Regions from separate parts of the Kribbella sp. NPDC026611 genome, predicted to be linked through region 2. Evidence: riboswitches for the same ligand, from Rfam matches in the RefSeq annotation. Region 2 holds a riboswitch; the other holds the start of a gene.

Region 1 (5,787 bases), on a different contig from region 2:
CCCGACCCAACCGGAAGTCAGGATTGGTCTCGCCACCCGGGTAACCCCTGGCCCCGCCATGCGTGAAGAACGAGCTGTAGAACGCGCCTTCGTCCTCATGCTTCAGCACGTTCCACGCGCGGTACGGATCCGTCGGGAGCTCACCCCGCACCCACGCCTCATCCATCAGCGCATGCGACTCCGCATTCAACGGCCGATGCCCGACATACCGGTACTGCGGCGCCGCACCCTGCCGGCGCCGCTCGTACTCCGCGATGATCTGCGGCCACTCGTCCGCCGACACAGCCCGCGCCAACCGCGACGCGAACGACGTCCGCGCCCGCAGCTCGGCCCGCGACGTCACCGGATGATCCGTCCGGCCGGTCATGGTCTCGAGTTTGTCCATCACGAACGTGCTGCCCTGGGGCCCGACCCGATGCCACCGCGTGACCGCCAGCGACGGCCGATCCCGCCCGCCGGTCACGGCATTGAGCCCACGCAGTACGGCGATCCCCGCGCGGTAGAGCGGAACGCGCCGACGCATCACCCGCGTCTCCCAGGCGATCCGCTCGGCGCTGTCGAGCCACGCCGTACCCATGAGAGTCACCGCGGGTGCTCAGCGCGCCAGTTCTTGATCATCTGGGACATGTCGCCGTGGATGAAGGCGAAGAAGTCGGCCGCCTCGGTCAGCCGCCGGCCGACCGGGGAGTCCTCGCCGAACAGCGCCACGCCGGACCGGCTGGTTGCCTCCCACTCGCTCAACGCGAGGTTGCGGCGCTCGAGGATGGCGGCGAACACGTCGTCCCGGATCCGGTAGTGGTCCTTGCGCGATCCCGGCAGCCGCTCGCGGGTGATGAACGCGACCTGCAGCAGCTGACGCACCGCGCCGGACACGGCAGGCTGGCTGATCTTGAGCAGGTCGGCGAGCTCGGCGGCCGTCATCACGCCGGTCGGGCTGACCAGCATTGCGCCCATCACCCGGGCGGACATCGTCGGCACGCCGCTGTTCGCCAGCACCCCGGCGAACCGTTCGACGAACTGGCTGATCTCTTCCCGGCTGGGTTCGGCGGCCATGGTTGAAGCTTACAATAATTCGATCTATCGCAACTATCACAAATCTCTGATAATTTGCTCGACATGACCTCGACCACCGGTACCGCAGGGCCGACGCTCACCGGCGCCCGCCGCTTCGGTGTGCTCATCGCCCTCTGTCTCGCCGTCCTCGTGCTCGGCCTGGACACGACTGTGCTCAACGTCGCGCTGCCGACGCTCGCCAAGGAGCTCGACGCCTCGACCAGCCAGCTGCAGTGGATGGCGAACAGCTACAACCTGGTCCTCGCCGCGCTGCTGCTCCCGGCCGGCCTGCTGGGCGACCGCTACGGGCGGCGCAAGATCATCGGGATCGCGCTCTCGTTGTTCGGCGTTGCGTCGCTCGCCTGCGCGTTCGCGGAGTCGGCCGGCGCCCTGATCGCGGCCCGCGCGTTTCTCGGCATCGGCGCCGCGATGATCGTCCCGGTCGCGCTCTCGCTGATCACGGTGCTGTTCCGGACCGCCGACGACCGGAAGCAGGCGATCGGGTTCTTCGTCGTTGCCAACAGCATCGGGATGCCGCTCGGCCCGATCGTCGGCGGGCTGCTGCTCGACCACGCCGGCTGGCAGTGGATCTTCGTGATCAACGTCCCGATCGCGTTGCTCGCCGCGGTCGCGGTGACGCTGCTGGTTCCGGAGAGCCGCAGTACCGACCGCCCGGCCATCGACTGGCTCGGGATCCTGCTCTCCAGCGCGGGTCTCGCGGCCCTGGTGTACGGCGTCACGAAGGCCGGCGAAACGTCCTGGACCGACGGGCTGACGATCGCGTTCCTCGCGCTCGCCGTGATCCTGATCGCGGCCTTCCTGCTCTGGCAACGCCACACGTCCCATCCCCTGATCGAGCTCCGGCTGTTCTCGGAGCGCGTGTTCAGTGGGGGAGCGGTGCTGCTGACGGTCTCGGTGTTCGCGATCTTCGGGTTGCTGTTCACGATGCCGCAGTACTTCCAGGGCATCAACGGATCGGACGCGCTGCACACGGGTTTGAAGCTGCTGCCGTTCATCGGCGGTATGACGCTCGGAGCGAAGCTGGCCGAGCTGGCCGAGTCGAAGCTCGGGACCCGGCTGGTCGTCCTGATCGGGTTCGTGGTGATGGCGGCCGGCTTCGGGCTCGGCGCCTTCACCGAGCTCGGGACCGGGTACGGGTACACCGCGACGTGGTTCGTCGTGGTCGGGTTCGGCCTCGGATGTTCGATCCCGCAGGCAATGAACGCCGCGCTCGGCGTCCTCGATCCGGAGCGGGCGGGCACCGGGTCGGGTCTGCTCCAGGCGTTCCGCCAGGTCGGCGGCACGGTCGGGGTCGCCGTCCTCGGGACTGTCCTGAACTCGGTCTACCGGCACGGCGTCGACACCACCGCCCTTCCGCCGCAGGCGGCCGATGCGGTCGAGAAGAGCCTCGGCGGCGGGCTCGCGGTCGCCGCGAAGACGGGCTCGGTGGACCTGCTGAACGACGTACGGAACGCGTTCCTGCACAGCCTCAACACCACGATGTGGGTCTCCGCAGCCATTGCGCTGGCCGGCGCGGTCCTTGCCGCCGTACTGATGCCAAAGAAGACTGCCCGCCCTCGGCAAGCCGACGACGGGCAGTCTGTGACTATTAGTTGAGCTCGAGGCCCGGGTAGAGCGGGTGCTTGTCGAGCATCTCGGCCGAGGCCGCCTTGGTCTTGTCGGCGACGCCGTCGGCCAGCACGTACTTCGCCTTCGACGGTGCGCCCGCGGACGTGGTGGTCGGCGTGGTCGCGGACAGCACGTCCACGATCAGCTCGGCGGTCCGGTCGAACTCGTCGGCGCCGAACCCGCGCGTGGTGAGGGCCGGCGTACCGATCCGGACCCCGGAGGTGTACCACGCGCCGTTCGGGTCGCGCGGTACGGCGTTTCGGTTGGTGACGATGCCCGCGTCCAGCAGCGCCGACTCGGCCTGCCGGCCGGTGATGCCGTACGACGAGACGTCCAGCAGGACCAGGTGGTTCTCGGTGCCGTCCGTCACGAGCTTCACGCCGCGCTTCATCAGACCCTCGGCCAGCGTGACCGCGTTGTCCGCGACGTTCTGCGCGTACTCCTGGAACGACGGCTGCCGCGCCTCGGCCAGCGCGACGGCCTTGGCCGCCATCGTCTGGCTGAGCGGGCCGCCCAGGACCATCGGGCAGCCGCGGTCGACGGAGTCGGCGTACTCGGGCTGGCAGAGCACCATGCCGCCGCGCGGGCCGCGGAGCGACTTGTGCGTGGTGGTCGTGGTGACGTGCGCGTGCGGGACCGGGTCGAAGTCGCCGGTGAAGACCTTGCCCGCGACCAGGCCGGCGAAGTGCGCCATGTCGACCATCAGCGTCGCGCCGACCTCGTCGGCGATCTCGCGCATCTTCGCGAAGTTCACCTTCCGCGGGTACGCCGAGTAGCCGGCGATCAGGATCAGCGGCTTGAACTCGCGCGCCTTGCGGGCCACCTCGTCGTAGTCGAGCAGCCCGGTCCCGGGGTCGGTGCCGTAGGAGTGCTGGTTGAACATCTTGCCGGAGATGTTCGGCCGGAAACCGTGGGTCAGGTGACCGCCGGCGTCCAGCGACATGCCGAGCATCTTCTGGTCGCCGAGCGCCTTGCGGAGCTTGGTCCAGTCGTCGTCGGTCAGGTCGTTGACGTGCTTGGCGCCCGCCTCGGCCAGCGCCGGGGACTCGATCCGCTGGGCCAGGATCGCCCAGAAGGCGACCAGGTTCGCGTCGATGCCGGAGTGCGGCTGGACGTACGCGTGCGGTGCGTCGAACAGGGCCCGGGCGTGGTCGGCCGCGGTCTGCTCGACGGTGTCGACGTTCTGGCAGCCGGCGTAGAAGCGGTGCCCGATGGTGCCTTCGGCGTACTTGTCCGAGAGCCAGTTGCCCATCGTCAGCAGCGTGGCGGGGGAGGCGTAGTTCTCGCTCGCGATCAGCTTGAGCGAGGACCGCTGGTCGGCCAGCTCGGCCTTGATCGCGCCGGCGATGGTCGGTTCGACCGCGGCGATCACCTGCAGCGCGTTGTTGTACGCGGCCGACGCGGCGGTGGCGTCGAAGGATGCGGCGTTGTCGGTGGATTGAGGCATCGTTGTCTCTCCTGCGGTTGCAGTGGGTCGAAGGCACCCAGGCGCACGGTGCCGACGGGTTTCGCTCCCCGGTGGTTATCCACCTCAGCGCGCCAGTCGCGACAGGCTCACCCTATCGCGCGCTCGACGATTTCCTGGAAGGGCGTCGTCCTTGGCAAGGTCCCGAACACGCCACCCCAGTCCTTCGCCAGGCGGGACGCCACGAACGCGTCCGCGACCGCGGGCGTGGAGTGCCTGATCAGCAGCGAACCTTGCAGGCACAGGGCCATCTGCGCGGCCAGCCGTCGCGCACCGGCTTCGGCGTTCTCGATGTCAGCAAGCGCTTGCAGCACGTCCTCGACCGCGGCGTCCAACCGCGCGTCCGCCCCCTGTACGGCGCCAACCTCGAGCAACCACGCCTCGAGCGACTCGGGCCTGCGCAGGGCCCGCAGTACGTCGAGCGCGTTCACGTTCCCGGATCCTTCCCAGATCGAGTTCAACGGCGACTCCCGGTAGAGCAGCGGCAGCCCGGACTCCTCGACGTACCCGTTCCCCCCGAGACACTCCAGCGCCTCAGCCACCATGAACGGCGTCCGCTTACACACCCAGAACTTAGCCAACGGAAGCGCAATCCGCCGAAAGGCTGTGTCACCGCTGTCGACGGCTGCTGCCAGCCGCATCCCCAGGGCCGTCGCGGCCTCCGACTCCAGTGAAAGGTCCGCCAGCACGTTCTGCATCGCCGGCTTGTCTGCCAGCAGCCCCCCGAACGCGCTCCGGTGCTTCGTGTGCCAGATTGCCTCGACGAGGGCTCTTCTTTGGAGCGCCGCCGAGCCGAGCACGCAGTCGAGCCGGGTGGCGGCGACCATTTCGATGATTGTGCGGACGCCGGCGCCCTCGTCGCCGAGGCGGTAGCCGATGGTGCCGTGGAACTCGACCTCGGACGACGCGTTGGACCGGTTGCCCAGCTTGTCCTTCAGTCGCTGCAGCGCGAACGGGTTCCGGTTGCCGTCGGCAAGCACCCGCGGTACGACGAAGCAGCTCAGCCCGTCCGGCGCCTGCGCGAGGACCAGGAACACGTCCACCTGCGGCGCCGAGCAGAACCACTTGTGCCCGTTCAGCTGGTACACGTCCCCGACCGGCGTCGCCGTCGTCTGATTCGCCCGGACGTCGGACCCGCCCTGCTTCTCCGTCATCCCCATGCCGGCGAGCACCCCCGACTTGGCCGCGGCCGGCAACCGCCGTACGTCGTACTCCGTCGACGCGAGCTGCGGGATCCACTCCTTCGCCAGCGCCTCGTCCGCCCGCAGCGCCGGCACCGCGGCGTACGTCATCGAGATCGGGCAGCCGTGCCCCGGCTCGACCTGGGACCACAGGTAGAACCCGGCCGCCCGGGTCAGGTGCGGCGCGGGCGCCTCGCTGGTCCACGGCGCGGCCTGCAGCCCGAAGCCGACGGCCTGCGCCATCAGCCAGTGCCACGACGGGTGGAACTCGACCTCGTCGATCCGGTTCCCGTAGCGGTCGTGCGTCCGCAGTACCGGCGGGTTCTGGTTGGCCGGCAGCGCGTGCGCGCGGGCCTCCTCGGAGCCGGCGAGCTCGCCGATCAGCTGCAGGCCGGGGTGGCCGGCGAGGTCGGCGTACGGCCGCACAGCGTCACCGAGGGCCACGTCGCGGGTGAAGAA
Region 2 (5,787 bases):
ACCCGGCCGTCACGCAGCGCCCGGATGCACTTGCGGACCGCGAGCACGTCGTACGTCCCCCGGTCGACCGGGATCTGCCCGATCCGGCGCAGGAACGCTCCCTGCGGACCGCCGAACACCTCGATCTTGCCGAGCTGGTGCAGCATCCGCGGCGCGACCGCGCCGAGCAGTGGCGCGTCGAGCAGGCTCAGGTGGTTCGGCGTCATCAGCAGCGGCCCGGTCGGCGGGAACCGCTCCTCGTGGTGCACGGTCAGGTCGTACTTGCGGAAGAAGTACGGCCGGGCCACCTTCCGCATCGGCAGCGCCAAGCGGTACGGCAGCGGCGACAGGTCATCGGTGCGGGGCGGCTCCTGGTGCTGATCCTTGCGCCCGGTCAGCTCAGCGGTCATGCGGCACCGTCGCGGTCTCCTTCGCCAGCCTGCTGATCACATCCACAACCTCCTCGAGCGACAGGTACGTCGAGTCGATGGTGACCGCACCGTCGGAGGCCACCTGGAACTCCGACACGGTCGAGTCGTCGGCGTCCCGCCGGACGATCTGGTCACGGAGCTCCTCCGCCGTCACCGAACCGGCCGCCAGCTCGGCACCGCGGCGGGCCATCCGGGCCTCCTGGTCCGCAGTCAGCAGCACCTTCAGCTCGGCGTCGGTCGCGACCACGGTGGCGATGTCGCGCCCCTCGACCACGATCCCGCCGCTCGACTGGGCGTCGTCGATGACCGCCCGCTGCCGCCGGATCAGCTCCTTGCGGACGTCCAGGTTGGTGGCGATCTTGGACACCACCTCGCTGATCCGCGGCTCCCGGATCGCCGTCGTCACGTCGGTCCCGTCGGCGATCACGAACTGGTTCACCGGGTCGGTGCTGAGCTCGAGCCGCAGCTCCCGGGCGCGCTGCGCCACCGCTGCCTTGTCGTCCAGGTCCAGCCCGTGCTCGATCGCCGACCAGGTCACCGCGCGGTACGTCGCGCCCGTGTCGAGGAACCGCAGTCCCAGCCGGCTCGCGACGCCGCGCGCCGTGCTCGACTTACCGGACCCGCTCGGGCCGTCCACAGCGATGATCATGCCCGAAGATTACCTGCGCCCGGTGACAATTTCGCAGCTGGACCTCAGCGGTGGACGACCCAGCCGCGGTCGGTGAGCACCTCGACCAACTGGTCCACCGAGCCCGGTTTGACGGCCAGCTCGACCTCACCGACCGGGCGGCCGGGGCTGTGGTCGATCCGGAGGTCCTCGACGTTGGCGCCGGACTCGGCGGCGTCCGCGAACAGGCGGGCGAGCTGACCGGGGCGGTCGGGGATCGTGACCAGGACCGGGACCAGGTCGATGTGCGGGGCGCCGTGCTTGCCCGGGACGCGGACCGCGCCGGACACGCCCTGGCCGAGGATCGCGGTCAGTTCGTCGCCCGCCTCTTCCTTGCCCAAGGCAACCAGCAGCCGGTCGAGCTCGCCGCGGATCTGCTCGAGCAGACCGGTCAGCGCCGTCGAGTTCGCGGCGACGATCTGCGTCCACAGCGCCGGGTCGCCGGCCGCGATCCGGGTCACGTCCCGGACCCCCTGGCCGGACAGCTCGAGGTGCGACGACGGCGCGTCCGCGAGGGTGCCGGCCGCGAGCGCCGACATCAAGTGCGGGAGGTGCGACACCCGGGCGACGCCCAGGTCGTGGTCCTCCACGGACATCTCGACCGTCCGCGCGCCGCAGGCCTCGGCGAGTCGTCGTACCAGCTCGACGGCGTCGGGCGAGCTGGTCTCGTGCGGCGTGATCGCCCAGGTCGCGCCGTCGAACAGGTCCGCGCGTCCGGCGAGCGGGCCGTTCCGCTCCGAGCCGGCCATCGGGTGACTTCCGACATACCGCGTCAAATCCACTGTCAGATCACCGGTCAGCCCGCGGGCGTCGGCGAGCGGCTTGGACTTCACGCTCGCCGCGTCCGTCACGATCGCGTCGGTCTGCTCGAGCTGCTCCGCGATCACCGCGCCGACATGGTCCGGCGGTACGGCGACCACGACCAGCTGCGGCTCGATCTGGACCAGCCGCGAGCCGGCGCCGATCCGCTCGGCCATCAGCGCACTGTCCGGGTTGGCGTCGACCAGCTCGACGACCACGCCGAGCCGGGCGAGGGCCAGGCCGATCGACGTACCGATCAGGCCGGTGCCGACGATCCGAACCGGGCCGCGCAGCTCAGGCATCGACACTCACTGGGCACCCGTGAGATCCGGCCGCAGCGCGGTCGCGCCGTGCAGGTAGACGTGCTGGATCTTGTCCCGCGACCGCGACGACTCAGTGTGCACCATCAGCCGCACCACCCGCGGCAGTGCGTGCGGGACCGGGATCTCCTGCATGCACATCAGCGGTACGTCGGTCAGTCCGATCTGCCGGCCGGCGACGGCGGGGAACTCCGACCGCAGGTCCGAGGTGACGGTGAACAGGATGCTGATCAGGTCCTCGTTCTCCAGCTCGTTCGCCTCCAGGACCGCCCGCACCAGCTCCGCCGTCCGGTCGAGCAGGTGTTCCCGCTCGTCCACGTCGAGCTGGGTGGCACCCCGGATCGCCCGTACCGCCACGTCTTCGCCTCCCTGCCCGTCGCTGGATCCTCGCTGGATCGCGGCTGGATCGTCTTCCCAAACCTTAGGCCAGAGTCGCCACAGCGTGGACATCCGTCTCGGATTGTGCCACGGCGGCATCGACGGTCTGCTCCAGCAGCAGGGCGATCGTCATCGGCCCGACGCCGCCCGGGACCGGCGTGATCAGCCGCGCCACCTGGGCCGCTTCCTCGAAGTGCACGTCGCCGACGTTGCCTTCGTTGTACCCGGCATCGATCACGACCGTGCCCGGCTTCAGCCAGTCGCCGCGGACGAAGTTGGCCTTGCCGACCGCGGCGATCACGACGTCGGCGGTCCGGACGATCGCGGGCAGGTCGACCGTCCGTGAATGCGTGTAGGTGACGGTCGCGTTCGATGCCAGCAGCAACATCCCGGCCGGCTTGCCGAGGATCGGGCTGCGGCCGATGACCACGGCGTGCGCACCTTGGAGTGGTACGTCGTACGCCTCCAGCAGGCGCATGATCCCGCCGGGGGTTGCCGACCGGAAGCCGGGGTCGCCGAAGGCCATCGCAGCGAAGGATCGCATCGTCACGCCGTCGACGTCCTTGGCCGGGTCGATCGCCTCGAACGCCGCCCGCTCGTCGATCTGAGCCGGCACCGGGTGCTGGAGCAGGATTCCGTGCACGGCCGGGTCGCTCGAGAGCTTGTGAATCTCGGCGACGAGCTCCTCGGTGGTCGTCTCGGCCGGCAGTACGACGCTGCGGGACGCGATACCCGCCTTCTTCGAGCGGTTCTGCTTCATCCGCACGTACGTCGCGGACGCCGGGTCGTCCCCGACCAGCACCGTCGCGAGACACGGCTGGACGCCGGTCTTCTCGACCAACTCCGCAGCCCGCTCGGCGGCCCGCGTCACCATCGCGGCCGCCAGCTCGGTCCCGACCATCAGTTCAGCAGTCATCGCGCACTCCTCAAGTGAGCCAAGTGCCCAGGCGCGCGGCGAAGCCGGTTCGGCAGACCGTTTCCCGGTGGTAGTCCACCTCAACGCCAGTCGCGGTCCTTGGTCGAGGATACCGGGCTACAACAGGCCGGCGTGGTCGAGGGCGAGGTAGGCGGCGTCGATGCCGGTCATGGCGCCCGGCGTACGCAACTCGGTCCGGAGGGCGTCGACGGTGAGCTCGACCGGTACGCAGTCCTCGGCCTCGTCGAGCTGTTGCTTACCCTCGGGCCGGCAGCCGCGGGCGATCGCGACGTACTTGCGGAAGGTCGACGAGGCACCTGACCACTGCCAGCCGACCACGTCGAGGGTCTCGCAGGTGTAGCCGGTCTCTTCCTCGAGCTCGCGGGCGCCGGCGATCGCCACGTCCTCACCGGGCTCGACGAGGCCGCCGGGCAGGTTGGTCACCACCCGGTCCGGGCCGGCGCGGAACATCCGGATGGTCACGATCCGCCCGTCCGGCGTCAGCGGCAGGACGGTGATCCCGGCCGAGATCCCGTCCTCGGACTCCGGCCCCATGACGTCCCACTCGACCTCACGCCCGTCCGGCATCCGGTAGCGGCGCAGCCTGACGGTCAGAAACCGCCGAAACCCCGGCTCCTCCCCCAGCAACTCCCAAGGCTCAGGATCCGCGGGACGAGATGACTCAGCCGCCACGTATTCCGTGACGGCTGAGTCCTCTGGTTGTTCCGTCACAGCGGGCGGTCGTCCTCGGGGTTCTCCGGTGGGGCGATGGGCGCGTCGTCCGCCGGTGGCGCGACGGCAGCGTCGTCGGACGAAGTCGCGTCCTCGGACGTCGCGCTTGCCGAATCAGCGGTGTCGTGCTCCACGGTCGGGCTGGTGTCGGGGCGGGACTCGGAGAGGATGCGGGCGAGGGTCTCCTCGGAGATCCGCTTGAACTTGCGCACCTGGCTCCGGGTCCGGTCGAGCACCGCGACCTCGAGCTGGTCGGGCGTCAGCTGCCGGACGTCCGTGCCGTCGTGCCCGAGGGCGTCCACCGCGAGCCGGAGGGCCCCGGCCAGGGAGATGCCGTCCTGGAAGTGCTCGCCGATGTAGTCCGCGACCTGATCGGCCGGGCCGCCCATCACGGCGTACCCGCGGACGTCCGCGATCGAGCCGTCGTAGGTGAGCCGGTAGATCTGGTCCTCGGCCGTCGAGCCGCCGACCTCGGCGACCAGGATCTCCACCTCGAGCGGCTTCTCACCTCCCGAGGAGAAGATCGCGCCGAGGGTCTGCGCGTACGCGTTGGCCAGCGCGCGGCCGGTGACGTCGCGCCGGTCGTACGAGTACCCGCGCATGTCCGCCAGCCGGACGCCGGCGATCCGCAGGTTCTCGAACTCGTTGTAGCGGCCGACGGCGGCAAACGCCATCCGGTCGTAGATCTCGGCCACCTTGTGCAACGCGGGCGAGCGGTTCTCCGCGACGAACAGGATGCCGTCGGCATACTGCAGCGCGATCGCGCTGCGGCCCTTGGCGATGCCTTTCCGGGCGAAGTCCGCCCGGTCCCGCATCAGCTGCTCGGGCGAGACGTAAAAGGGAACGCTCATCGAAGGTGTCGTCCTCTGTCAGTCGATCGGGTCAAGGGTCACGTCAGGGAGGCCGCGGCCGGACCGTCGGGACGCTCGTGCCGCTGCGCCCAGGCCGCGTCGACGAGCGCCGCCACCTCGTCCTCGGGCAGCCGCCGGTAACCGTCCGCGGTGACCACGCCGACCACCGGGAAGATCCGCCGCAACATGTCCGGACCACCGGTCGCCGAGTCGTCGTCGGCCGCGTCGATCAGGGACTGGATCGTCATCGTGACGCAGTCGGTCTCGGACGCGTCCTCGCGGTACAGCTTCTTCAGCGCGCCGCGGGCGAACAGCGAGCCCGAGCCGACGCTGTGGAAGTGGTGCTCCTCGTAGCGGCCGCCGGTGGCGTCGTAGGAGAAGATCCGCCCGCCCTTGATGTCCTCGTCGTAGCCCGCGAACAGCGGCACCACGGCGAGTCCCTGCATCGCCATCGCCAGGTTGCCCCGGATCAGCGCGCTGAGCCGGTTGGACTTGCCGTCCAGGCTCAGCGTCGCGCCCTCGAGCTTCTCGTAGTGCTCGAGCTCGACCTGGAACAGCCGGACCATCTCGATCCCGAAGCCGGCCGAGCCCGCGAACGCGACCGCGGAGTACTCGTCGGCGGGGAACACCTTCTCGATGTCACGCTGGGCGATGATGTTGCCCATCGTGGCCCGCCGGTCGCCGGCCATCACGACGCCACCCGGGAAGGTGG

Evidence for each region. A riboswitch is a leader RNA that binds a small molecule or an ion and turns the genes downstream of it on or off. The one in region 2 is predicted to bind ZMP and ZTP.
Region 1: it holds a riboswitch for ZMP and ZTP, as region 2 does, so the genes downstream of both, AB0E69_RS19590 (glycine hydroxymethyltransferase) here and AB0E69_RS06490 (bifunctional 5,10-methylenetetrahydrofolate dehydrogenase/5,10-methenyltetrahydrofolate cyclohydrolase) in region 2, are expected to answer to the same signal.

Annotation. Positions count from the first base shown of each region.
Region 1 covers NZ_JBEZYC010000004.1:513,280-519,066, forward strand. Annotated here, with positions in the region: gene AB0E69_RS19575 (hypothetical protein) at 1-577, opposite strand, end outside; gene AB0E69_RS19580 (MarR family transcriptional regulator) at 583-1,053, opposite strand; gene AB0E69_RS19585 (DHA2 family efflux MFS transporter permease subunit) at 1,117-2,670, shown strand; gene AB0E69_RS19590 (glycine hydroxymethyltransferase) at 2,663-4,129, opposite strand; ZMP/ZTP riboswitch at 4,158-4,239, opposite strand; gene AB0E69_RS19595 (acyl-CoA dehydrogenase family protein) at 4,237-5,787, opposite strand, start outside.
Region 2 covers NZ_JBEZYC010000002.1:67,740-73,526, forward strand. Annotated here, with positions in the region: gene AB0E69_RS06470 (lysophospholipid acyltransferase family protein) at 1-389, opposite strand, end outside; gene cmk ((d)CMP kinase) at 379-1,059, opposite strand; gene AB0E69_RS06480 (prephenate dehydrogenase) at 1,104-2,180, opposite strand; gene aroH (chorismate mutase) at 2,187-2,555, opposite strand; gene AB0E69_RS06490 (bifunctional 5,10-methylenetetrahydrofolate dehydrogenase/5,10-methenyltetrahydrofolate cyclohydrolase) at 2,620-3,492, opposite strand; ZMP/ZTP riboswitch at 3,511-3,596, opposite strand; gene AB0E69_RS06495 (NUDIX hydrolase) at 3,610-4,140, opposite strand; gene prcA (proteasome subunit alpha) at 4,221-5,075, opposite strand; gene prcB (proteasome subunit beta) at 5,114-5,787, opposite strand, start outside.